Regions from separate parts of the Shewanella bicestrii genome, predicted to be linked through region 2. Evidence: predicted binding sites of a transcription regulator. Region 2 holds the regulator's gene; the other holds the start of a gene.
What was found. The regulator MetJ, encoded in region 2, represses methionine synthesis genes. The targets are predictions, from matches to a motif close to TAGACGTCTAGACGTCTA.

Region 1 (12,127 bases), 260 kb from region 2:
GGCCACCGAGTTTTTAGAGCAGGTGGGGATTATCTTATCCATTGCCACTAACGGCCAGATAGCGCTCGATAAGCTGGAGCAGCAGAGCTTCGATCTGGTGTTGATGGACTGCCAAATGCCAGTGATGGACGGTTATCAGGCCACGCAGGCTCTTAGAAAGCGGCCCGAACTCACCGAGCTGCCCGTGGTCGCGATGACAGCAAATGCGATGGCTGGCGATAAGGAAATGTGTTTAAGAGCGGGGATGAACGACCATATCGCTAAGCCGATTGAGGTCAACCTACTGTATCAAACCCTGTTGAAATACTTAGGTGGCAGCGCGTCGCTGGTCGATAACACAGAACCGAGTCAACTGGTTGATATTCCAGTTAAACCGATCAACTTAGATTCTGAATCTGTGGTGAAATGGCCCGAGCATCCTGAGCTGGATATCGATAGGGGCTTACAATTAGTTCAAAACTCTACCCGTTTGTATCAAAGGAGCTTCGATCGTTTCGTTACCAGTCAGCGTAATGTGGTGGATCTCATCAATAAAGCGCTCGCCAATGACAAACGTGACGATGCCGTGCGGATGGCGCATACCTTGAAGGGGCTCGCGGGTAACTTAAGCTCTAGCAAGCTGGTGGAATTAGCCCGCCAACTAGAGTTGCACTTAAGTGAGAAGAGCGAATACCAAACTGAGTTAGACCAAATCCAAGCGCTAGTGGCGTCGATTTGTGATGCCATTGAGCGGGTCAAGCCGCAGTTTGAGGAGTCGACTACATCGACGAGCGAACAACTCTCGCCAGAGGCGCTAGTCACCGCCTTAAAACAGCTGCGACAAAGCCTAGAGGATGCTGACTCAGATGCGGTGGCGCAAATCGATGCGTTAAAACCTCAGGTGAGTAGCAAGTTATGGCTGCAGCTCAGCCCAGCCCTGACTATGATTAATCAGTATCAGTTTGATGAAGCAGTGGATTTGATTGATGAAGTGCTTGCGGAATTAACCTAAAAACCGGTCAAGAGAGTGCGGTATTGGCCATTGATAAGCCACAGGATAAGGTGAAAGTGTTGATGGATAAGGCAACAATATTGGTCGTCGATGATACACCGGAAAATATCGATATTTTAGTGGGCATACTCGGTGAGGATTATAAGGTCAAGGTGGCGATTGATGGACCAAGAGCGCTCGCCCTTGTCGCCAAAACCCTGCCGGATTTGATTTTACTCGACGTAATGATGCCTGGCATGAACGGCTATGAAGTCTGTAAGCTGCTTAAGCAGGAGCCTTTAACTTGCCATATTCCGGTGATTTTTGTGACCGCCTTGTCTGAGGTGGCCGACGAGACTCAAGGGTTTGAACTCGGCGCCGTCGATTACATCACTAAGCCTGTGAGTGCTCCCGTGGTAAAAGCACGGGTGCGAACCCATCTGGCGCTATACGATCAAAAACGCCTGCTAGAACAACAAGTCAAAGAACGCACCCAAGAGCTAGAAGAAACTCGCTTCGAAATTATCCGCCGCTTAGGTCGCGCCGCCGAATACAAAGACAACGAAACGGGCCTGCACGTTGTGCGTATGAGCCACTATGCACGGATGCTGGCCGTTAAACTGGGCTTGCCTAGCACCTTCTGCGAGCTGTTGTATAACGCGGCGCCCATGCATGACATAGGGAAAATCGGCACGCCCGATGCGGTGCTGAAAAAGCCCGGTAAGCTTGATGCCGATGAGTGGGAAATCATGCAACAACATGCTGCCATTGGTGCAGAGATCATTGGCGAACATGGCGATCCACTGCTGCAAATGGCGCGGCGCATCGCCTTGACCCACCATGAGAAATGGGACGGTTCTGGTTATCCTAATGGTTTGTCAGGGGAAAATATTCCGATTGAAGGCCGGATTGTGGCGATTGCGGATGTCTTCGACGCCCTGACTTCGCGCCGTCCTTATAAGGAGCCTTGGACAATCGAAGCCACGGTCGAGTTACTCGAAAGCCAAGCGGGCAAACACTTTGACCCTAAGCTGGTGGAGGAATTTAAGCAAATTCTGCCCGAGGTGGTGGCGATTCGAGATACTTATATCGAGCATTAAAAGCAAAAGGCGCCTAGGGCGCCTTTTTCAATACGACTCGTTTAGAAGCTAGGCTTCTTCGAGCGAGTAGGGTAATGCTTTAATGTGTAAGCTGGATTGCTCATCGTCGGCAAAGCGCAGCTTGGCATCGTTCGCGGTATCGTTTGCCAGCACAGCGGTGAGCAGTACTTGATTACCACGCTGTACGAACTCAATAATTTGCCCGCCCTTGCGATAGCCATCTTCCAATTCGATCTCGAGAGCACTTTCCAAATTGATGTCTGAGGAAGTCGTGCCGTGGAGAATATAGAGCGCGCGCTTGTTACCGCCACGGTATTTCATCCGAGCCACAGTTTCTTGGCCCATGTAGCAGCCTTTGTTAAAACTGATGCCGTTGATAGCCTGTAGGTTACACATCTGCGGCACATATTGATTAGCATGGCTTGGCGCTAGGTTAGGGTAGCCTGCTGTAATTTCTAAGGCTTGCCAAGCGCTGGCATCAAACACTGTGTGCTCGCCCACTAAGGTAGTTGCCGCCTCTGGCTGCAGAACCAGAATAAAACGATCCGCATCCTTTAAAATGGCGCCATGTTCGACCAGCGTCAGTTCTTCAGTGATTTCCCCAAAGTGTTGGGTCACAAATTGTGTTGCTTGTTCGCCTGCTACGCCGAGTAAAGTCCACTCTGCCGTCGCATTGGTCAGGGTTGCCTTGCTAAACACCGCATATTTTTGCAGTTGCGGCAGATCGACCTCGATAGTCTCCCTTGGCAGCAGCATCAACAGCGCCTCTTGGATAGCAAAGGTGCGGAAGCTGGCGATCATCTTACCCTTAGGATCGCAATGTGCGCCCCAGCGCCATTGGTTGGCTTCGAGTGAGCTAATGTCCGTAGTCACTTGGCCATGGATAAAACTGCGCCCCTGTTCACCGACTACTTTGATGAGGCCGAGGTGGGATAGGTTGGCGAGCACAAGTGGATGCATGGAGGCGTCCAGATCCCAAGTGGGTGTCGAAACTGCAATAGTCATAGCGGAGATCCTGAAAATGAAGACGATGCAAGAGGCTAGATTGTAGCGGAATTAAGCGGCGCTCAAAAGCATAAGGCGCACATATCTTGAATGAAATGTGCGCCTTATAAATTCACTCAAGCTGAGTGCTTAAAGCATTAGAACAATACGCGGGTGCGCAGTGTGCCTTCAATGGCCTTAAGTTCAACCAGTGCCTCTTCGGCTTGGTGAGTATCGACTTCCATCACCACATAACCGATTTCTGCAGTGGTTTGCAGGTACTGAGCGGCAATGTTGATGCCTTTTTCAGAGAAGGCTTTGTTGATTTTGATTAGCACGCCAGGACGGTTTTGGTGAATGTGCAGTAAGCGCGAAATGCCTTTGTGCATTGGCAGCGACACTTCAGGGAAGTTAACCGCAGATACGGTCGAACCGTTGTCAGAGTATTTAGCTAACTTACCGGCAACTTCGATACCGATGTTTTCTTGGGCTTCGGCAGTACTGCCACCCACGTGCGGAGTCAGCAGTACGTTATCTAAACCACGTAATGGGCTGATAAATTCATCATCATTCGATTGTGGCTCGACGGGGAATACGTCGATGGCCGCGCCCGCAAGGTGACGCTCTTTAAGGGCAACCGTTAGGGCATCGATATCGACCACAGTGCCGCGTGAGGCGTTGATAAAGATGCTGCCTTTACGCATGGCGGCAAATTCGGCGGTGCTGATCATATCTTTGGTTTGCGCCGTCTCAGGGACGTGCAAACTGATCACATCGGACTGTGCCAGTAATTGTTCCATCGAATGGATTTGCTGGGCATTGCCTAATGGCAGTTTGTCTTCGATATCGAAAAACACCACGCGCATGCCTAAGGTTTCAGCTAGGATCCCGAGCTGTGTACCGATATGACCATAACCTATCACACCTAAGGTTTTGCCACGGACTTCGTAACTGCCGGCGGCCGTCTTCATCCAGCCACCACGGTGGGCGATAGCATTACGTTCAGGAATGCCGCGCATCAGCATGATGATTTCGCCTAATACCAGTTCAGCCACGCTGCGGGTATTAGAGAATGGTGCGTTAAATACTGGGATACCGAGTAATTCGGCGGTCGCCAGATCCACTTGGTTAGTACCGATACAGAAACAACCAATCGCAATCAGTTTTTCGGCACGCTTCAATACCTCAGCCGTTAATTGGGTACGGGAACGAATACCAACAAAGTGAGCATCTTTGATGGACTCGAGCAGGGCTTCATCACCTAAGGAGGCTTTGTGATACTCGATATTGGTGTATCCAGCACGTTCAAATACATCGACCGCAGATTGGTGGACGCCTTCCAACAACAGGATCTTGATCTTATCCTTGTCCAGCGAATGTTTCGCCATGATATGGGTACCCTCTAATTAATTGAAATAGTTCTGTGTGATATGCTGACAACCTTGGCCTTCCAAAGTAGCACTTTTTTTGCTCACTGTGGAGGGCTAGATGGCTAAAGTTAATATTCTAGAATTAGAACAATATCGCATAAGAGGAAGGAACATTGAATAACAAAATCATTTGGTGCGGTATTTACCTCTCAGTTTTAATATGGTCGGCGATAAAACCCGCAGATCCATTCACTTGGTGGCTCGAAGCCCTGCCAGCATTAGTGGCCGTGCCCTTGCTCTTTTTTACCCGCAAGCGTTTTCCGCTGACGCCCTTAGTGTATTTTTTGGTGCTAGTGCATTGCTGTGTGTTGTTTGTTGGCGCGCACTATACCTATGCCGAAGTGCCACTGTTCGACACGATTGCCCAGTGGATGGGGACCGAGCGTAACAACTACGACAAGGTCGGGCATTTTGCCCAAGGTTTTATTCCGGCCATGTTAGCCCGTGAGATTATGTTACGTAATCAAGCCGTTAAACCTGGAGCCTGGTGTGCCTTTCTCGTCACTTGCTTTGTGTTGGCCTTCAGCGCCTTCTACGAACTGATTGAATGGTGGGTGGCCGCCGCGACGGGCGAAGGTGCTGAGGCCTTCTTAGGCACTCAAGGTTATGTGTGGGATACCCAATCGGATATGTTTTTGGCCTTGATTGGGGCCATTGTCGCACTAATCAGTTTGTCCCGTGTGCAGGATAAGCAAATCGCAAAACTTATCGGTCAGGCTTAGGCTCAAACACTTACCAAAAATCCCCTCTAAGGCTTCCTTAGAGGGGATTTTTATTCCTCAAATTGTCATCTTTTTCTGTTAATTTTTTGTTTAAACTTTCGATTGAGAGCTTTATAGACTAAGGTGTAACCTGATTGTTCCGTCGTTAAGCCTCAGGATTAATCACTGTTTAGTGATAAAGCCTTGGTCTGTTAGTCGAACTTACTATAAAAAAAGAGTGATTATTTAGTACATTCGGGTGATGGCATTCATGCGGTAACTAGTCAAAATGGGCTATGTTAATTAATTGTATTTTTGTGCATTTGCACGCTTAAGTTCAATATTAGACTAATAAAGACGAAATACTTTTCAGGGAGAAGAGTAAATTGAGTACTATCAATGAGTTAGTTTTTCTGCATCAAGTGGCAGCGCCTTGCCATTTGGCGATACTGGCAGAATCTATCGGGTTAAAAACACGGATTGTTAAACAGGCTTCTGAGTTAAATTTAGATAAAGGACAGCGCAGTTTCTGTTTAATCGCCCAAAAGGGCGCGGCCTTAGACAATAAAGGGATCCCACTCTTAGCGTCACGTCTTGTGCCACATGTTCCCGTCGCTTTGTATCAAGTCGAGCGTAATTCCTTAGACCAAGAGTCAGCCATGCTGCTGGGGATCCGCGGTCTGTTATTTGCAGATCAGCGGATGGATTTGATGCTAACGGGGCTGCGTAAGATGGTGGCCGACGAGCTTTGGTACGATAGAACCTTGCTCAGTAAGATGTTTCGCCGTGTGGTGCAAAAGTTGGATGGGCAAAATGAGATGCCCGCCGATACCGTCGCCATGTTGCAAGCGCTTACCTCCAGAGAGAGGACCATTATTCAGTTCGTCTCAAGTGGGGCGCGCAATAAGGAGATTGCCCATAGACTCTGCATCAGTGAGCATACGGTGAAGGCGCATATTTCCTCTATTTTCCGTAAGACCCAGTCTCGCAATCGCGTTGAACTATTACGTTGGGCGCAAACTTATCAAACCCATTTTGAGTTTTGCAGTTAAGCCTTAAGCTTACTAAGGTGAGGTGAGGTGAGGTGAGGTGAGGTGAGGTGTGAGTGAGCGGGGATGGTGATTTACATCGGCAAGATTCGACAAGCGCTAACTCACTTTTGCACTTTATACGCAAATAAAAACGGGAACATGATTCATGTTCCCGTTTTTATTGAGCCGTCTACAGCAGACGGCTATCGATAAAGATCAGTACTGAACAACAGTTGCAACGTTCATATCACCGCTTTGATTAACGCTGATGCTGTTGCTATTGCCAGCTTGTGAACCGACAACTAAGTTGTCATTGCCTGTTTGGGTAATCATTAGGCTGTTGTTGTCACCACGCACGCCAAATGAGCTTGAAGCGAATGAAGTGCCGCTATCGCCACCTACCCAGTTACCGTTACCCGCTTGAGTGATTTGAGCTGAGTTTTCATCACCTTCGATGATTAAATCGATAAGGTTCAAATCACCACGGTGTTGCAGTGCAGTCACATCGGCGTTGTTGTTACCCGTTACACTGATGATAGTCTCGTTTTGATCACCATCTTGCTCAACATCTACTTCGTTGTCGTTACCCACGGCATCCACATAAGCGAAGTTTGTATCACCTTCTTGGCTGATTTCGATGCTGTTGTCTTCACCTGTTGCGAAGGCAACCAGTTCGTTGTTATCACCCTTAGAAGATAAGTCGAAATCGTTGTCAGTACCGTAAGCACCAAAGGTTGCGAAGTTAGCATCACCACGTTGTTTTAAGTCAACGTCGTTGCTATCGCCCCATACTTGGAACTCTGCACCGTTGCTGTCGCCACGTTGTTTGATAGTGATATCGTTGTCGTTACCTTGGATGTCGGCAACTAAAGTATCGCCTACAGTGTTACGGTTGCCGTCTTGAGCGATATCGATGCTGTTGTCATCACCCGTGGTCATTGACAGGTAAGCTGTGTTGCTGCTGCCTTCTTGTTTCATGGTGATGTCGTTCTCGCTACCCGCTAAGGCGTAAACGAAGCCAGTATGGCTTTCACCCTTTTGATAGATATCGACGCTGTTGTCGTTACCCGCGATGCCTTTAGCCGCACCAAAGTTGTTGTTACCAATCTGTTCAACCGATACATCGTTGTTATTGCCCACGTTAGCGGTCAGGTCGAGTGCGATTAAACCCGCTTGGTTGTTGCTACCGTATTGCTTGATGTCGCCATCGTTGTTATCGCCTTGAACGCGGAATACTGCGAGGTTAGCATCACCTTCTTGTTCTACGAAGGCGCTGTTTTCGTTGCCAGTGATTTCAACGTAGCTTTCGTTCACTTCACCTAATTGGTTCACAGAAACCAGGTTGTCGTTACCAGTGATGTCGTTGCTGCTTTGGTTGAAGAAACCATCCTGCGCTACTTCAGCTTCGTTGTTATTGCCAGTGACGTTAACTGATGCAACATGCCAATCCGTTTGTTGAGTCACAGTGACATGGTTGGCATCACCCGTTGAGTTAACTTGCGCTTCATGCCACACACCGTCTTGTAATACGGTGGCAACTTGGTCGTTACCCGTTTGAGTAACTGCTGCAGCGTTAATTAACCCAGTTTGCGCCACTAAGGTGTCTTGACCTTGGCCAGTTTGTTCAACGCTGATGTCGTTAATGAGACTGGCTGCAAATGCCTGGCCACTTAAGCCAGTCGCAATAGCTAGCGCAATGAGTGATTTTTTCGCTTGTGATTTCATGTGACTCTCCCTGTTTAATACTGAGTTATTGAGATTGCAGCACCATCTGCAATCTGCTGGATCGAAAAATTGCCGCTTCCTAGTTGGTTCAATTGCACCAAATTGTCATTGCCAATCTGGGTGATTGAAGCCGTGTTTTGAGTGCCGACTTGCAGTAGTTGGACTTCATTGTTGGAACCAATCTGTGTCACAAGCGAAACGTTGTCGTTACCTGCTTGCGTCGCATAGGCGCTGTTATCGCTGCCCGACTGGATCACTATCGCTTGGTTTGCCGTACCTTGCTGCACTAGGTCGATAAGGTTATCGCGCCCAGAACGCTCAATGAGCGCCTGCAGGGTAATGGGCAGTTCACTGACATCTGCCGCTTGGCTGGGTGTCAGACAACTACATAACAAGATGAGCAGTACCAAAAAGCGTGTTAATAGACTTGGCACAAGTGACTCCTTGTATGTATAGGTGTTTTGGCGGGCTGAAAAACACACCGACCAATTCAGGCATCAAGGTACGAGTCATAGGGCCGAGAGACAATTGGCCGAAAGGGTATTTATTTGTTGGGGAACAATAGCCTGCTAGGTTGGATTAACTTTTGTTAATCCTATGATAAATCAGTCTATTGTCTATTTATGAACCGTACGTCTTCCCTTTTAACCTACCAAGTCGGTCTAGTAGTTAAGTTGTATTTCATTGTGGGCGGCTTTTTTAAGTTGAAACATTATGGCAACAATTTACCGGCAAACATGCTGGATGTTCGTCGCTATTATCCAATCAATTTTGAGCGGAGGCTGCGTAATTGCGGTTCCAGAATTTCAACGTAAAGGACTATAGGAAGCTCAATATGTCGATAAAACTCTCACCACTGGCGTTAGCAATTGCAGGAGCGATGACACTGTCAGCCGTGCCCGCTATGGCAAAAGATGCCCCTGTCTATGAAAAAGATGCCATTCTCGTGGTGTATAAAGACAATGCGACGAAGGCGGAGCGCTCGGCGGCTCAGCGTTTAATTCGTGGCACCTTAACCGATGCCAATGCGGATGGTGTCGATGATAAGTTCCAGCATTTACTCAATGGCAAACTGGCACGTTTAGCCCTGCGTAAGGGCACCAATATTGAAGATGCGATTAAGGTGATTAGCCGTCATCCGGCGGTAAAATATGCCGAACCTAACTATATTCTCAAGGCTATTGGTACACCTGATGATCCAAGCTTTGCTAGCCTGTGGGGCATGAATAACACGGGACAAAACGGTGGCACCGTCGATGCGGATATCGATGCTCCAGAAGCGTGGGAAATCACTACCGGCAGTTCGGATGTGGTGATTGGGGTGATTGACACAGGGGTGGATTACAATCATCCCGATCTACAGGCCAACATGTGGGTGAATGGTGGCGAGATCCCAGGTAACGGCATCGACGATGACGGCAACGGCGTGATCGACGATGTTCACGGTTACAGCGCGGTCAACAATAACGGTAACCCAATGGACGGCAACGGCCATGGTACCCATGTGTCTGGCACTATTGGCGCTAAAGGTAATAACGGCGTGGGTGTTGTTGGGGTGAACTGGGACGTTAAAATCGCCGCCTGTCAGTTCCTCGATGCCGATGGTTATGGTTCTACCGCAGGCGCGATTGCCTGTCTGGACTACTTTACCGATCTTAAGGTTAATCATGGGGTTGATATCAAAGCTACCAACAACTCTTGGGGCGGCGGCAGCTTTAGCCAAGCCTTAAAAGATGCGATTGAAGCGGGTGGTGAAGCAGGCATTTTATTCGTTGCAGCAGCGGGTAATGACGCGGTGGACAATGATGCCAGCCCACATTATCCCTCAAGCTATGACTCGGATGTGGTGTTGTCTATTGCCAGTACCGACCGTAATGACCGTATGTCAGATTTCTCACAGTGGGGCTTAACCAGTGTTGATATGGGCGCGCCTGGCACGGCGATTCTGTCAACCATCCCAGGCGGTGGCTATGCCACTTACTCTGGTACCTCAATGGCGACGCCCCATGTAACAGGTGCGGCAGCACTAGTGTGGTCGTTAAATCCCGATCTCTCACCAGTAGAAATGAAAACCTTACTGATGGCATCGGGTGATGCGAATGCGGACCTCACCGGTAAAACCGTAGCAGGGACTCGCCTCAATGTGGCAAATGCCTTAGAGCAGGCAAACCCATCCCCTAGCTATAAGTTTACCGTATCGCCAGCATCGCAATCGGTCGAAGCGGGTAACACGGCTAGTTATAACTTTACTGTCGGTAGTGTGGCAGGGTGGGAAGGTGATGTGGCGCTTAGCGTAGCCGTGTCTCCAGCGCTTGAAGGCGTATCCTTATCAGCCTCAACAGTTACAGCTGGTGGTTCATTTACCTTAGATGTAGCGACAACGGCGCAAACAGCTTGGGGTGATTACAGCATTACAGTAACAGGTACCGATGGCACCATTGAAAAGTCTAAAGTCGTTGCACTGAATGTGTTCCCACAGGGATTAAATGACTTTAGCTATGGCAATGAAAACGCTGTTGCTATCCCTGATAACAACACTAATGGCGTGGTAAGCACTATCGACGTTGCCGACGATGTGCAGATTTTTGGTGTGACCGCCGATGTGAATATCAGCCACACTTGGATTGGTGATTTACGTGTTGTGTTAACCTCTCCAGCGGGCACCGAAGTGGTTCTGCATAACCGTGAGGGCGGCAGCGCCGACAACATCGTTAAGAGCTGGGACTTAAGCGCGTTTGACGGTGAAAATGCCCGTGGTACTTGGTCATTATCTGTTGACGACAATGCGGGCGCGGATACGGGCACCCTGAATAACTGGGGCTTAGTGATCAGCGGCTTAGGTGAAGCCTCTCCCGCGGCACCTGTAGCAGGTTTCGAGTATGCGGTTGAAGGCTTAAGCGTTGCCTTTACTAACACCAGTACCGATGCAAACGATGATATCGTGAGCTATAGCTGGGACTTTGGTGATGACACTAACTCTAGCGAAATGAACCCAAGCCATGTGTTTGCTGCCGCTGGCACCTACAGAGTGTCGCTTACCGTGACTGACGCCATGGAGCATAGCAACACTGTGACTATGGAAGTGCAAGTGTATGAACATAGTATCAGTGCCACTGTCACTCGTGCGCTAGTCTCACGCCGTGGCAGTGCTATGGTTGATCTCACATGGGATAGCGCCTTAGGTGAAAGCGTGGCCCTGTACCGTGATGGCGAGTTAGTGGCTACGACTGAAAACGATGGTAACTACCGCGATCGCTTTACAACGACGGCATCGAGTGTGACGTACCAAGTGTGTGAAACCTCGGGCTCACTCTGTTCTGCGGCGGTTGTCGCGCAGTTCTAATGAAGTCATAAAATAACAAGGCGACCCTAGGGTCGCCTTTTTTGTTATCTAAACTCGAAAGCTAAGGTTTTTCTTTCACTTCCTCAGGCTCGGTTTCGGCGGAAATTTGTGTTTTCCGGTCGGATAACTGCTGTATCGCCTGAGTGTTATTCGAGGTTAAGTCATTAAAATGATCGTTAATTTTATTGAGCTGACTGATGTATTCAGGGTCATCTTTTTCTTTATGTTGCCAGTAACGTTGGCGTTCTAATTTTTGCAACTCGCTGGTTCTAAGGATTTCGAAATAGCTGTTTTCCTGCTTTAGGCGGTACAGCTCGGCATCGAGCAATTGCAGCAGTTTTTCCTTAGAAATCGTTTGGCTATTGAGCAAGGCTTGCAGCGGGTCGACAGGCGTCTCTCGTTTGTCTGAATCGGTTTCTGTGGTGATGCCAAGCTGATACTCAATCTTATGTTGGCTATAATCCTGCGGGCAGGCGGTTTGGCTAAAGACGACCTTATCGTCCTTGCGACATTTATAGACGGTATTTGCAAGTGCTGTTGTAGGAAGTAGCACGCAAATAAGAGTCACTATGAGTCTTGCCATTCGACGACAGATCCTTTGTGTACGCAATAATGAATAACGTTACTGTATTGGTGCAATGCCAGATTGTGATTGGCGCTTGCGTCCTTGTTAAACTCTAGCAGTTATCAGATTAAGAGGCTGGAATACTTGTTACTCATAGTTAACAACCGTGAATACTATGGCGTAACTTGAAGAATAAAACCAGTTTTTTGACGATGGAATTTTTTTGACGCTCAATGGATTGAGGCGAGTCTGTACAGAGCTGCGCAAACAAAAAAGGA
Region 2 (12,127 bases):
TGTGGATTTCCGTGAGGGCAAGTTTAATCGCGCCAACTTTAGTTACAGCGATTTTCGCCACAGCTTATTTGGCCGTACCGAGTTGATGGAGGCGGATTTCTCCGAGGCGACCGATTACGATATCGATATTTTTAACAATAAAATCAAGGGCGCTAAGTTTAGTCGCGACGAAGCGATTCGCCTATTAAATGGCTTAGAGATCACCTTGGTTGACTAACTCCCTTAGGCATTGGCCTTGCTTATGCCTAACTCCCTTTCAACCATTCCCCTGTGACGACTGGGCGAAACGCTTACCTCATACACTTTGCGCACTCGGCCATTCTAAATATGGGAGTGGTTTTTGAGGGTTTTTGAGAACTTTTTAACTTATCAAAGCCGCGAGCCAGTGCGCCGGCTTAGTACAGGTTTAGGCCAAACAGGCTTATTGATCTTATTCACGATTTTTTAGAACAATTTTAACTTTTAGTTGCCGCAGATCACACTCAACTTGGCCATGTGGTTTACCACAATATCCGCCTCTCCCTTTCGGGATAACAATCACCCTGAAACAGCAAAATGCCAGCGTTTCTTAAGGCATTGGCATTAATAACTAAAAACCTGTGAGCGAATTTAGTCTTTAAACCGCAGTGGTAAGCCAAAGCCTAAGTTTGCGTGTGCCAAGTGGTGCATTAGGGTGGATGAGTGTGATGGAGGTAACCATGATTGAGCTTAATAGGCGAACCTTTTTAAAGGGCGCAGGGGCCAGCGGTGCAACATGTGCATTGGCTAGCCTGTTGCCGGGCAGCTTAGCGGCATTAGAGAGCAAGCAGCTAAAGGGAATGGGCAAAGACATTGCCAGTATCTGTGAGATGTGTTCGACCCGTTGTCCGATTTCGGCGCGGGTGCTTGAGGGCAAAAACGTCTTTATCAGTGGTAATAAGGCGGCTAAATCCTTTGGTGGTAAAGTCTGTGCCCGGGGCGGCGCTGGCCATAGTTTGCTTTACGATCCACAGCGTATCGTGAAGCCGCTCAAACGGGTGGGTGAGCGCGGCGAGGGCAAGTGGGCCGAGATCTCTTGGGATGAAGCCTATCAACTGATTGCCGATAATCTGAATAAAATCAAACAAGCTTATGGCCCTGAGGCCGTGGCGTTTTCCTCTAAGTCCGGTTCGCAAGAAAAACATTTATTCCATCTCGCCACCGCCTTTGGTAGCCCGAATACCTTTACCCATGCCTCAACTTGCCCCGGTGGTTACGAAATTGCCGCTAAGGCCATGTTTGGCACTAAGGTGAAGCGCGATTTAAGCAACTCCAAATACATCATTAACTTCGGCCATAACTTGTACGAAGGCATCAATATGTCCGAAACCCGCGGCATGATGGCGGCACAAATGGATAAAGGCGCCAAGCTGGTGGTGTTCGAGCCAAGATTCTCCATCGTCGCCGACAAAGCCGATGAATGGTATGCGATCCGTCCCGGTACCGATGTGGCGGTGGCTTTAGCCTTATGCCATGTATTGATTGAAGATAATCTCTACGACAATGCCTTTATCGAGCGTTATGTTGAAGGGTTTGATGCCTTCGCCGCCGAAGTCAAAGCCTATACCCCTGAGTGGGCCGAAACGGTTTCCGATGTGCCCGCCAAAGATATTCGCCGTATCGCCCACGAATATGCGGCCAAGGCGCCCCATGCTGTGGTGGATTTTGGTCACAGAGCCACCTTTACCACCGAAGAGTTTGAAATGCGCCGCGCTTTGTACGCTGCCAATATCTTGATTGGTAATATCGAGCGTAAGGGCGGTATCTACCTAGGTCAAAAGCCTGGCGACTATAACAAGCTGGCGGGAGAAAGCGTGGCGCCCGTATTGGGTAAGCCCGGCGTAAAAGATATGCCTAAGCCTGCGGCGAAACGTATCGACCAAGTAGAAGAGCAGTACGCCATGATGTGGTCATCGGGTGGGATTTATCAAACGATTCTCGATGCGACCTTAACTGCCGTGCCCTATCAATTACACGGTTGGGTAATGTCCCGTACCAACCCAATGCAAACCATGACCGACAGGGCGCGTGTGGTTGAAGCCTTGAAAAAGCTCGACTTTGTTGCGGTTTGCGATGTGTATATCAGTGAAACCGCCGCCTATGCCGACGTCATTTTACCCGAGTCGACTTACCTTGAGCGCGATGAGGAAATCGCCGACAAGTCGGGTAAAAATCCCGCCTACTATGTGCGCCAACGGGTGGTGGAAACCTTGGGCGACACTAAGCCCTCATGGCAAATCTTTAAGGATATTGGCCATAAGCTTGGGCTAAGTGAATTTTACCCTTGGGACAACATGGAAACCCTGCAACTGCTGCAGGTGAATCGCGATACCGCACTGCTACGCCGCATCAAGGATGAAGGTTTTGTCAGCTTCGGTAAGCCCATCATGCTGCGCGAACCTAAGATGGTGGCCGAGTTTACTAAGGCCTACGCCAATGCCAAACCCGTGGATGAAGACGGCACCTACGGCAGTTTGCTCAGCTTTAAAACCCCAAGCGGCAAGATTGAATTGACCTCGGCCAAGGTCGAGGCAATGGCGCCAGGACGCGGGGTGATTAAGTTCCGCGAAGTGCATTTGAAGAAAGCCGACGAGCTGTACTTTATCCAAGGCAAGGTCGCCGTGCATACCAATGGCGCGACTCACAATATTCCCATGTTAGCTAACCTGATGTCGGATAACGCCATTTGGGTGCATCCCGTCACGGCGGGCAAGTTAGGGATCAGCAATGGTGACCCGATTCGGTTAACCAGCAGCGTGGGTAGCGAAGAAGGCCATGCCTTAGTCACCCCGGGCATTCGCCCCGATACCGTATTTGCCTATATGGGCTTTGGCTCTAAAAACAAAGAGTTGGTTAGAGCGACTGGTAAAGGTATCCACTGCGGAAACTTACTGCCCCATCAAACAGCCCCTGTGTGTGGCATGAATATTCATACGACAGGCGTCACGCTGGCAAAACGCTAATTGGAGGCTCAAATGACGAAAAGATATGTGATGGTGCACGATGAGAACAAGTGCATCGGCTGCCAAGCCTGTAACGTGGCCTGCCGCAGTGAAAATGGCGTCCCCGAGGGTGTGACTCGCTTACAAGTGCGCGTAGAGGGCCCCTTCGGCGAGATGCCGCACCTGCACTTTAAGTACCACAGGGTATCGTGCCAGCAGTGTGAAGATGCGCCTTGTGTGAAGGTATGTCCAACGGGCGCGGCCTATGTGGGTGAGGATGGGATTGTCTCCATCCATGGCGATAAGTGTGTGGGTTGTATGTACTGCGTGGCGGCGTGTCCCTACAAGGTACGTTTTATGAATCCAGAAACCAAAGTGGCTGATAAGTGCAACTTCTGTAAGGACACGCGTTTGGCCCGGGGTGAAGAGCCTGCCTGTGTGACTGTGTGTCCGACCGATGCCTTAGTGTTTGGCGATGCCAACGATCCACAGAGTGAGGTCGCTATGCTACTCAACACTAAGATCACTTACCAAGATAAGACCCATTTAGGCACTCAGCCTAGGGTATATCGCGTTCCTACCAAAAGAGGGGGGATTTGATTATGAACAATACTTGGGGCGATATGGCGCAATATGATCCCGTTACTTGGCATTGGATCATCGCCGTGTATCTGTTTATGGCGGGTTTATCCGCCGGAAGTTTGCTGATTGGCATTGGCCTGCGTTGGTTTAATAAGGATCAAGCGCAGGGGGAGACGAGTATTCTCAAGGCCGCAGCCATTATTGGCCCTGTGGCCATTTGCCTAGGCTTGGCATGTTTAGTGTTTGATTTAACGAAGCCTTTCCATTTTTGGCTGATTTTAATCAACTATAACTTCCAGTCCGTAATGGCGATTGGTGTTTTAGCACTACTGGCTTATTCACCCTTAGCATTTGCCTACGCGATTCTTGTGCTGCGCGATGAGCTGCCAAAGTGGGGCTTAGGTTTCTTCGTGCCTATCGCTAAGCTGCTGATGCCCTTTAGAAAGCTGATTGAAGTTCTGCTGTTTATCCTCGCCATTGGCGTAGGTGCTTATACTGGCTTCTTAATTTCGGCCATGAATGCTTATCCGATGTTGAACACTGCGGTATTGCCGGCGCTGTTCTTAGTCTCTGGTTTATCGGCGGGTGCGGCGGCTAATGCGGTGCTGGCGCTGGTGATGTTCAAGACCGATAGCCACGACAAGACTTTAGCTAAAATGCATGGCTTAGAGTTGCCAGTGATGGCCATCGAAATCATGTTCCTGTTTATGTTGTTCTGTGCCTTGTACTTTAAGGGCGGCGCGGCGGCTGCGGCGCTGGCATCACTCACCTCTGGCGTGTGGGCGAGCGTATTCTGGATTGGCGTGGTCGGGATTGGTTTTGGTATTCCGCTGTTGTTTATGCTGTTGCCGACCGCGACTCGCCACAGCAAGGGCGCGATGATCATGGTGGCCTGCGCCAGCTTAACTGGTGTGTTAGCACTGAGACACTTTATTGTGTATGCGGGACAAAGCTATCTAAGTTAGTGCCATTGGTTAATGGCAATATCTATGGGGTAAATCACCTATCCCAGCAAGCAAAAAGCACCGATTAACGGTGCTTTTTTTATGGGGCGATAAGCAGGATTCTATTGCGGTAATTATTGCGGCAATTATTGCGGCAATAGCTCAATCACTGATTTCACCGTGAGCACTAAGGCGCTGATAGCGCAGAGGGCTAAGGTTGCCATCTTGGTCTTATGCTTATCCACATTCCCCACCAGTTTACCCGCCACTAAATAGCCTAAAAAGACTGAGGGCAGCAGCATCAGGGATAACCATAAATGCTTGATTTCGAGCAGGCCCGTCACCCCAAGGATGACCATCGCTATGGTCGAGCTGAAGATAAAGAAGGCCGACAGTGCGGCGCGAAACTTTGAGGCATCCTTACCCGCCAACAAAATCGCCATCGGCGGACCACCAATGGCGGCAATATTACCAAAGATCCCCGATACCACACCTGCGCCAAATAGCGTCGCTTTATTCACTGGCAGGCTGAATTTATACAGGCTTAGCACCACGGCGACCGCCACAATGCCAGCAATCGCCAGACCAAGAATCGGCTGCGGCGCAAACAGCAACAGGCTGGCACCGATAAAGCCTCCGGGCACGCGACCAATCAGCGCATATTGCAAGCCGTTGAATTCTAAGTGGCCACGCTCACGCAGTAGGGTGAGTAGGGCGATGGAAAAGCCCATCACAATCACGGGGGCGGGCACTAATTCGGGGTCGACAATATACAGCAGCGGACTCGCCACCACAGCAAGGCCAAAGCCAATCAGACTCTGGGTGAGGGCACCTAAAAACACAATCACAGACGCAATGGCGAGCGTTTGTGGATCTATCAAGGAGAACATAGGATTCCATCAAAACAAAATAGGGATCGTTACTCTAACCCATCAGGCAAGATGAGCATTAACGATCCCTAATAATTAGTTACGGCAGGATTATGGACGCCTGAGCGTTATTCCATATCTTCCCACTCGATCCCCATTTCGTCCATCAACCGTTTCGCTTCGGCGGGAATGCTGTCTGGGCTATCTTTCGACAGATCGGCATCATTAGGCAGAGGCTGGCCGGTGTAGGCATGCAAAAATGCTTCACACAAGAGTTCGCTATTGGTGGCGTGGCGCAGGTTGTTCACCTGACGACGGGTACGTTCATCCGTGAGGACTTTTAGCACTTTGAGCGGAATAGACACAGTAATTTTCTTTACTTGTTCATTCTTCTTGCCATGTTCAGCATAGGGGCTGATGTATTCCCCATTCCATTCAGTCATTGACTCACCTGTTATAACGCTAAATTCGGGGCAGATTTTAAACCCTTACAGATAACAGTCAAATTATTGCTACTATTTCTTAGTGATTGCAAACAGATTTCTTTATGTTTAGACGTCTAAACGTCTTAACGCCTATTGACGATGCCACTGGGCTTAGGTACATTTAGACGTCCAGACATCTCTTTGCGAACTTAGGAGTTCCCGATGACCGCAGGCAAATTAGTGACCGAACGTCAATTAGCCACATTAGCAGTGCGTCAGGGTATCGAAAGCGATACTCAGTATGGCGCTGTGGTGCCGCCAATTTACCTGTCGACGAATTACGCCTTCGATGGTCATAAAAATCCTCGCGAATTTGATTACAGCCGTTCCGGCAATCCTACCCGCAGCATCTTAGGTGATGCCCTAGCTAAGCTGGAAAAGGGCGCAACTGGTGTGGTGACTTGCACAGGCATGGCGGCCATTACCTTAGTGACCACTTTGCTTGGCCCTGATGACTTGCTGGTGGTGCCTCACGATTGCTACGGCGGTTCGTACCGTTTATTCACCAACTTGGCTAAAAAGGGCCAATTTAAACTGCTGGTGGTCGATCAAACCGACGGCCAAGCGCTTGAGCAAGCGATTAGCCAGCAACCTAAGATGGTGTGGATTGAAACCCCCTCTAATCCTCTGCTGCGAGTCGTCGATATCGAAGCTATCGCCAAGGCGAGCCACGCCGTGGGCGCTTTAGTGGTGGTGGACAACACTTTCCTCTCGCCAATTTTGCAGCAACCGCTGTTACTCGGTGCCGATATCGTTATCCACTCCACCACTAAGTACATCAATGGTCACAGCGATGTGGTGGGCGGCGCGGTGATCGCCAAAGATCCTCAACTCGGTGAGACCTTACATTGGTGGTCGAACACCTTAGGTTTAACTGGGTCTGCCTTCGACAGTTATCAAACCCTGCGGGGTCTGCGTACCTTAGCCGTGCGCATTCGCGAGCACCAAAGCAATGCCCAGCGTATTGTGCACGTGCTGACGAGCAGCCCTGTGGTGAGCAAAGTGTATTACCCAGGCCTTGCGGAACATCCCGGCCATGCCATTGCCGCCAAGCAGCAAAAAGGCTTTGGCGCTATGCTGAGTTTTGAGCTTAAGGGCGGCGAGGCCGAAGTGGTCGCCTTTTTAGATGCCTTAAGTTTATTTAGCGTGGCCGAGAGCTTAGGTGGCGTTGAGAGTCTCGTGGCCGTGCCCGCGACTATGACCCACAGGGCGATGGAGCCCCAAGCACGTTATGAAGCTGGCATTAAAGACACCCTATTACGTTTGTCGGTTGGTATTGAAGATGCCGACGACTTAGTTGCAGATATTCAAGCAGGATTGGCCGCCGTTGCGGCTTGTCAGTAGAGGAATTCGAGATGGCACGTTGTCACTTACATAAATTTGGTGGTTCCAGCTTAGCCGATGCCGATTGTTATCGCCGAGTCGCCCATATTCTGTTAACCCATGGTCATAGTGATGATCTGGTGGTGGTGTCTGCTGCGGGTAAAACCACTAACTTTTTATATAAATTATTGTCCCTGCGCGATAGCAACCAATTATGGCAAGAAGAGTTACAAGTCCTTATCAGCTATCAGCAAGGCTTGATTGAGCAGCTGTTATCCAATGAGCAAGCGCGGGATCTGCGTGAGCGTTTAACCACGGATAAAGCTCAATTAATCAGTCTGTTATCTTTAGATTCCCGTAACGATTACCAAATTAGCCATGTGGTGAGCTTTGGTGAGCGTTGGTCGGCGCGCCTGATGGCGGCGCTGCTGCGTGAATCGGGTGTGGCCGCAAGCCATGTGGATGCCTGTTCGATTCTTGTGGCCGACGAGGCCGCCGTACCGCAAATCCGTGTGCAAGAATCCCGCGCCAAAGTGCAAGCCTTACTGGCGGCGCATCCTAACGAGCGTTTAGTGATCACAGGTTTTATCTGTGCCAACGAGCGTGGCGATACCTTGCTATTGGGTCGCAATGGCTCTGACTTTAGCGCCAGCTTAATTGCCAGCCTCGCCGACATTGAGCGCGTGACCATTTGGACCGACGTTGAAGGGGTCTTTAACGCCGATCCGAATAAGATCAACGATGCGAAATTACTCAAGAGCATGTCCCTCGCCGAAGCAGACCGCTTGGCGCGCCTAGGCTCGCCTGTTTTGCATTCGCGCACTTTGCAGCCGCTGTTTAACACTGAGGTGAGCCTAGCCGTACGTTCAAGCTACGCCTCCCATACCGACTTTACCCTGATTGCGCCCCACAGCTCCTCGGCGAGTGCGCCCGTGGTGACTAACCTCAATGCCGTGGTGTTATTTGGCTTTAAGATCGCGGGCGATGTAGCCAGTCTGCTCGAGCAATTAGTCGAAGCAGGATTAACGCCACTGGCCCATTGGGTATCGGCGCATCAACGACTCGAGCTTGCTTATACCGCTGAAAACCAAAAACAAGTACAAAAGTTATTGGATGGGCAGGCCGAAGCCCTCGGCATTAAAGATCTGCAAATTAATACCGAACTCGGTTTAGTGGCGCTTGTGAGTGCCGATGCCGAGCATTATCGCCGCAGCTTTGCCCGTTTACTGAGCCGTGACGCTAAGCCCTTGTTCAGTGGTGACTTAAGTCTGGTGACCTTAGTGCCACAGTCGCAGGTTAATCTGCTGACGCAAAAAGTGCATCGCCGCTGCGCTGGTCCACGTAAACGCATTGGTGTATTGCTGCTGGGTGTTGGCAATATTGGCGAGGCGTGGGTGAAGCTGTTTAAGTCAGTTTCTCCCTCGTTAAATCAAGAGCTTGAAGCGCGTGTCGAGCTTGTCGGCTTGGTGAGTTCCAGCAAAGCCCTGATCAAGTCTACGGCTGTGGATTTGGAAAACTGGCAGCAGGAATTCGATGCCGAGGCAACACCTTGGCAATATGAGCACTTATTCGAACAATTAGAACAACTTAACTGCGACGAACTGATTGCATTAGATATCAGTGCTAGCGCCAGTTTAACCCTACAATACCCAGAGTTTTTCGAGCGCGGCATCCATATGGTCAGCGCGAACAAGCTTGCGGGTTCTGGCCCGCTGCCGTTCTACCGCGAGCTGAAGGAACAACTCGGTTATCGCCGTCTATTCTGGCGCTATAACGCCAGCTGTGGCGCGGGTTTACCTATCCAGCACGCCTTAAACGATCTGCGTAACAGCGGCGATACGGTTGAGGCCGTCGGCGGGATTTTCTCTGGTACCCTGTGTTGGTTATTCGAGAAGTACGATACCAGCAAACCCTTCTCGGAATTAGTGGTTGAAGCGCGTGGCCTAGGGATTACTGAACCCGATCCCCGCGACGATCTTTCTGGCCGCGACATGCAGCGCAAGCTGCTGATTTTGGCCCGTGAAATCGGTCTGGAAATCGAGCTTGAGGATATTGAACTGCGCTCCCTAGTGCCAGCCCATTTGGCGGATATTCCACTGGAGCAATTCCTTGCCCGTATCGCTGAGCTGGATGATGAATTGCAGCAACAATACGGCGCAGCGGCGGAGCAAAACAAAGTGCTGAGATATGTCGCCTCCTTGGACAATAGCGGCGCGGCCCTGAAAGCTGAGGTGGGATTACAGTGGATTGATGCGAATCATCCCTACGCTAACCTCACGCCTGGGGATAATGTGTTTGTGATCCGCTCTGCTTTCTACCAAGGTAATCCGCTGATTATCCGTGGACCGGGTGCGGGCCGTGAGGTAACTGCCGCAGCGGTGCAATCGGATCTGACGCAGATCTGTCGCGATCTGCTGCAAGAGTAGTTATAAACCTAGACACTTGAAGAACTTATCCCCCGTATCTTCAAGCTGATTCGGCCAATATTCATAGACGTAAAGGACTCATTCGAGTCCTTTACGTCTATGAATATTGGCGAAGATCAGGACTAAAATCAAGGTGGTCAACGAGGGATAAGAAAATGCCAAAAAGGGGGATTTTTTGGCTTGACTTAACGGCCAGTTTCTCTAGTATATGGACATATAGACGTCCAAACGTCCATATGGATTAAATTACTGCATTTATAAGTCGTACCAGCGCGATGGAGCGTCGCACTCGGGCGGTTGAGGAAATACACATGGCTTTTCATCACGCACAACATTCACATTCGCTAAACCAAAGTTTGTCTGAACTTAATGGCGATATTAATGTTTCTTTTGAGTTTTTCCCGCCATCAACCCCCGAAATGGAACAGATCCTGTGGAACTCTATCCGCCGTTTAGAGCCGCTGAATCCTAAGTTTGTTTCAGTGACCTATGGTGCCAACTCGGGCGTGCGTGACCGTACCCACGGCGTGATTGAACGTATTCAAAAAGAAACCAATCTGGTTGCCGCGCCGCATTTAACCTTAGTGGATGCCAGCGACGAAGAATTGTTAGATCTGGCGAAGCATTACTGGAAATCGGGGATCCGCGACATAGTGGCACTGCGTGGCGATTTACCAGCGGGCAGCCCGAAACCGACTCGCTTTGCGGCGGATTTAGTGCGCTTACTGCGCTCAGTGGCCGACTTTGATATTTCGGTTGCCGCTTACCCAGAAGTACACCCAGATGCGGCTAATGCTCAGGCCGATTTGATTAACCTCAAGCGTAAAATCGATGCCGGTGCGAGCCGTGCTATTACCCAGTTTTTCTTCGATGTGGAATCTTACCTGCGTTTTCGCGACCGCTGCGTTGCGGCGGGAATTGATGTCGAAATCGTGCCCGGCATTTTACCCGTGACTAACTTTACCCAGTTAAAACGCTTCGCGGGCATGACCAATGTGAGTCTACCGAGCTGGTTGCATAAGCAGTTCGATGGCCTAGAGAATGATGCGGGCACGCGTCAGCTGGTGGGGGCAAACGTGGCGATCGATATGGTTAAAGTGTTATCCCGCGAAGGTGTTAAAGATTTCCACTTCTACACCCTTAACCGCGCCGAGCTGACCTATGCGATTTGCCATACCTTAGGGGTTCGCCCAAAGGCGGTATAACGCAGTAAACATTCATAAAAAACGCCGCTATTTAGCGGCGTTTTGCTTTTGGCTAGTGACTAATTCCTAAATCTTAAATTGGGAGAGCAGAGTCGTTAAGCGCATTGAAAGTTGCGCGAGTTCATCTCCCGCCCGTGCGGTTTGCAGTGAAGTTACATTCGGAAAAATTGTTTTTAATCTCATAGGTTAATGAGATTAATGCCACTATCTTCTGCGTCTATTTCCCCCACACAAAGTGATATTACTACCGCCGTTTCATACCGTTTTGCGGATTTCGTGGCAGCGTGCACAGATTTTTTTTTCGTGGCGAATATTTACTTAGCCTGCTAACTAAGTATAATGCTTAGCAGGCTAAGTAAATGAGTAAGCATGATGCAGAAAGAATTAGAGCGATTAAAGGAGTTATCCCTAGCGGAACATTTAGGCCGCTTGCACCGACTATGGCGCACCGTGGCGGATGTGGAATTAGCGCCACTCGGGTTAACTCATCCTCGTTGGACGGCATTGTGGAAGTTATTGCGTCTGGGCGACAACGTGAGCCAGAAGGTGTTGGCGGATGCGCTGGAAATTGAATTGGCTTCTTTGATGCGCACGTTAGGGCAGCTTGAGGAGCAAGGTTTAGTCGAGCGTCATTGCTGCACTAAAGATAAGCGCGCCCGAATCGTATCGCTAACGCCTGCGGGAAAGGATGTATTAAAGCAAGTCGAAGCGCGGATTATTCAAGTGCGCGCAGAGTTGTTGGCTGGGATCAGCGCCAGCGAGCTTGGTGAGTTTGAACGCATCATTAGCCTAATCAGTGATAACGCCTTAGCCAAGTTGGCTAAGAGCACAGAAATTCTTGAGTGAGAAATAAGATGACACCGGATCAACAATTTGCCCGCCTCGTAAAAATCGCCATGCTCGGTTTTGTGGCTGTGTTTGGCTATTTTATGTTTGCCGACGCTATGATGCCCTTGACCCCACAGGCCATGGCAACCCGTGTGGTAACTAAGGTGACCCCGCAGATCAGCGGCAAGATTCAAACCATTAATGTGAAGAATAACCAAGTGGTCGCCAAGGGCGATTTACTGTTTCAAGTCGACCCAGCACCCTTTGAGTTAGCCGTGTCTCAGGCAAAATTGGCCCTAGAGCAAGTGCGTCAGGACAATGCCGAGTTAGATGCTTCGTTGTTAGCCGCCAAGGCGGAAGTGAATGCCAGTACTACGACGGCTCAATTAAAGCGTCGCGAAGCCAAACGTTTAGATGCACTGTATGCCACCCATGGTGTGTCGCAGCAGCAACGGGATCAGGCCGATAGTGATGCGGACGCCGCCGAGGCGAATCTGTTAGCCGC

Region 1: serA (phosphoglycerate dehydrogenase) is a predicted target of MetJ. The motif match lies at 4,532-4,549, and genes of this name have one in related genera.

The regions. Positions count from the first base shown of each region.
Region 1 covers NZ_CP022358.1:843,707-855,833, forward strand. Annotated here, with positions in the region: gene CF168_RS03710 (PAS domain S-box protein) at 1-991, shown strand, start outside; gene CF168_RS03715 (response regulator) at 1,054-2,070, shown strand; gene ygfZ (tRNA-modifying protein YgfZ) at 2,119-3,075, opposite strand; gene serA (phosphoglycerate dehydrogenase) at 3,213-4,442, opposite strand; gene CF168_RS03730 (DUF2238 domain-containing protein) at 4,598-5,206, shown strand; gene CF168_RS03735 (helix-turn-helix transcriptional regulator) at 5,572-6,237, shown strand; gene CF168_RS03740 (curlin) at 6,433-7,941, opposite strand; gene CF168_RS03745 (curlin) at 7,956-8,375, opposite strand; gene CF168_RS03750 (S8 family serine peptidase) at 8,777-11,284, shown strand; gene CF168_RS03755 (DUF4124 domain-containing protein) at 11,346-11,867, opposite strand.
Region 2 covers NZ_CP022358.1:586,345-598,471, forward strand. Annotated here, with positions in the region: gene CF168_RS02695 (pentapeptide repeat-containing protein) at 1-217, shown strand, start outside; gene phsA (thiosulfate reductase PhsA) at 699-2,981, shown strand; gene CF168_RS02705 (4Fe-4S dicluster domain-containing protein) at 2,994-3,560, shown strand; gene nrfD (NrfD/PsrC family molybdoenzyme membrane anchor subunit) at 3,563-4,507, shown strand; gene CF168_RS02715 (sulfite exporter TauE/SafE family protein) at 4,633-5,376, opposite strand; gene metJ (met regulon transcriptional regulator MetJ) at 5,484-5,798, opposite strand; gene metB (cystathionine gamma-synthase) at 6,021-7,184, shown strand; gene CF168_RS02730 (bifunctional aspartate kinase/homoserine dehydrogenase II) at 7,196-9,589, shown strand; gene metF (methylenetetrahydrofolate reductase) at 9,901-10,794, shown strand; gene slyA (transcriptional regulator SlyA) at 11,167-11,640, shown strand; gene CF168_RS02745 (HlyD family secretion protein) at 11,649-12,127, shown strand, end outside.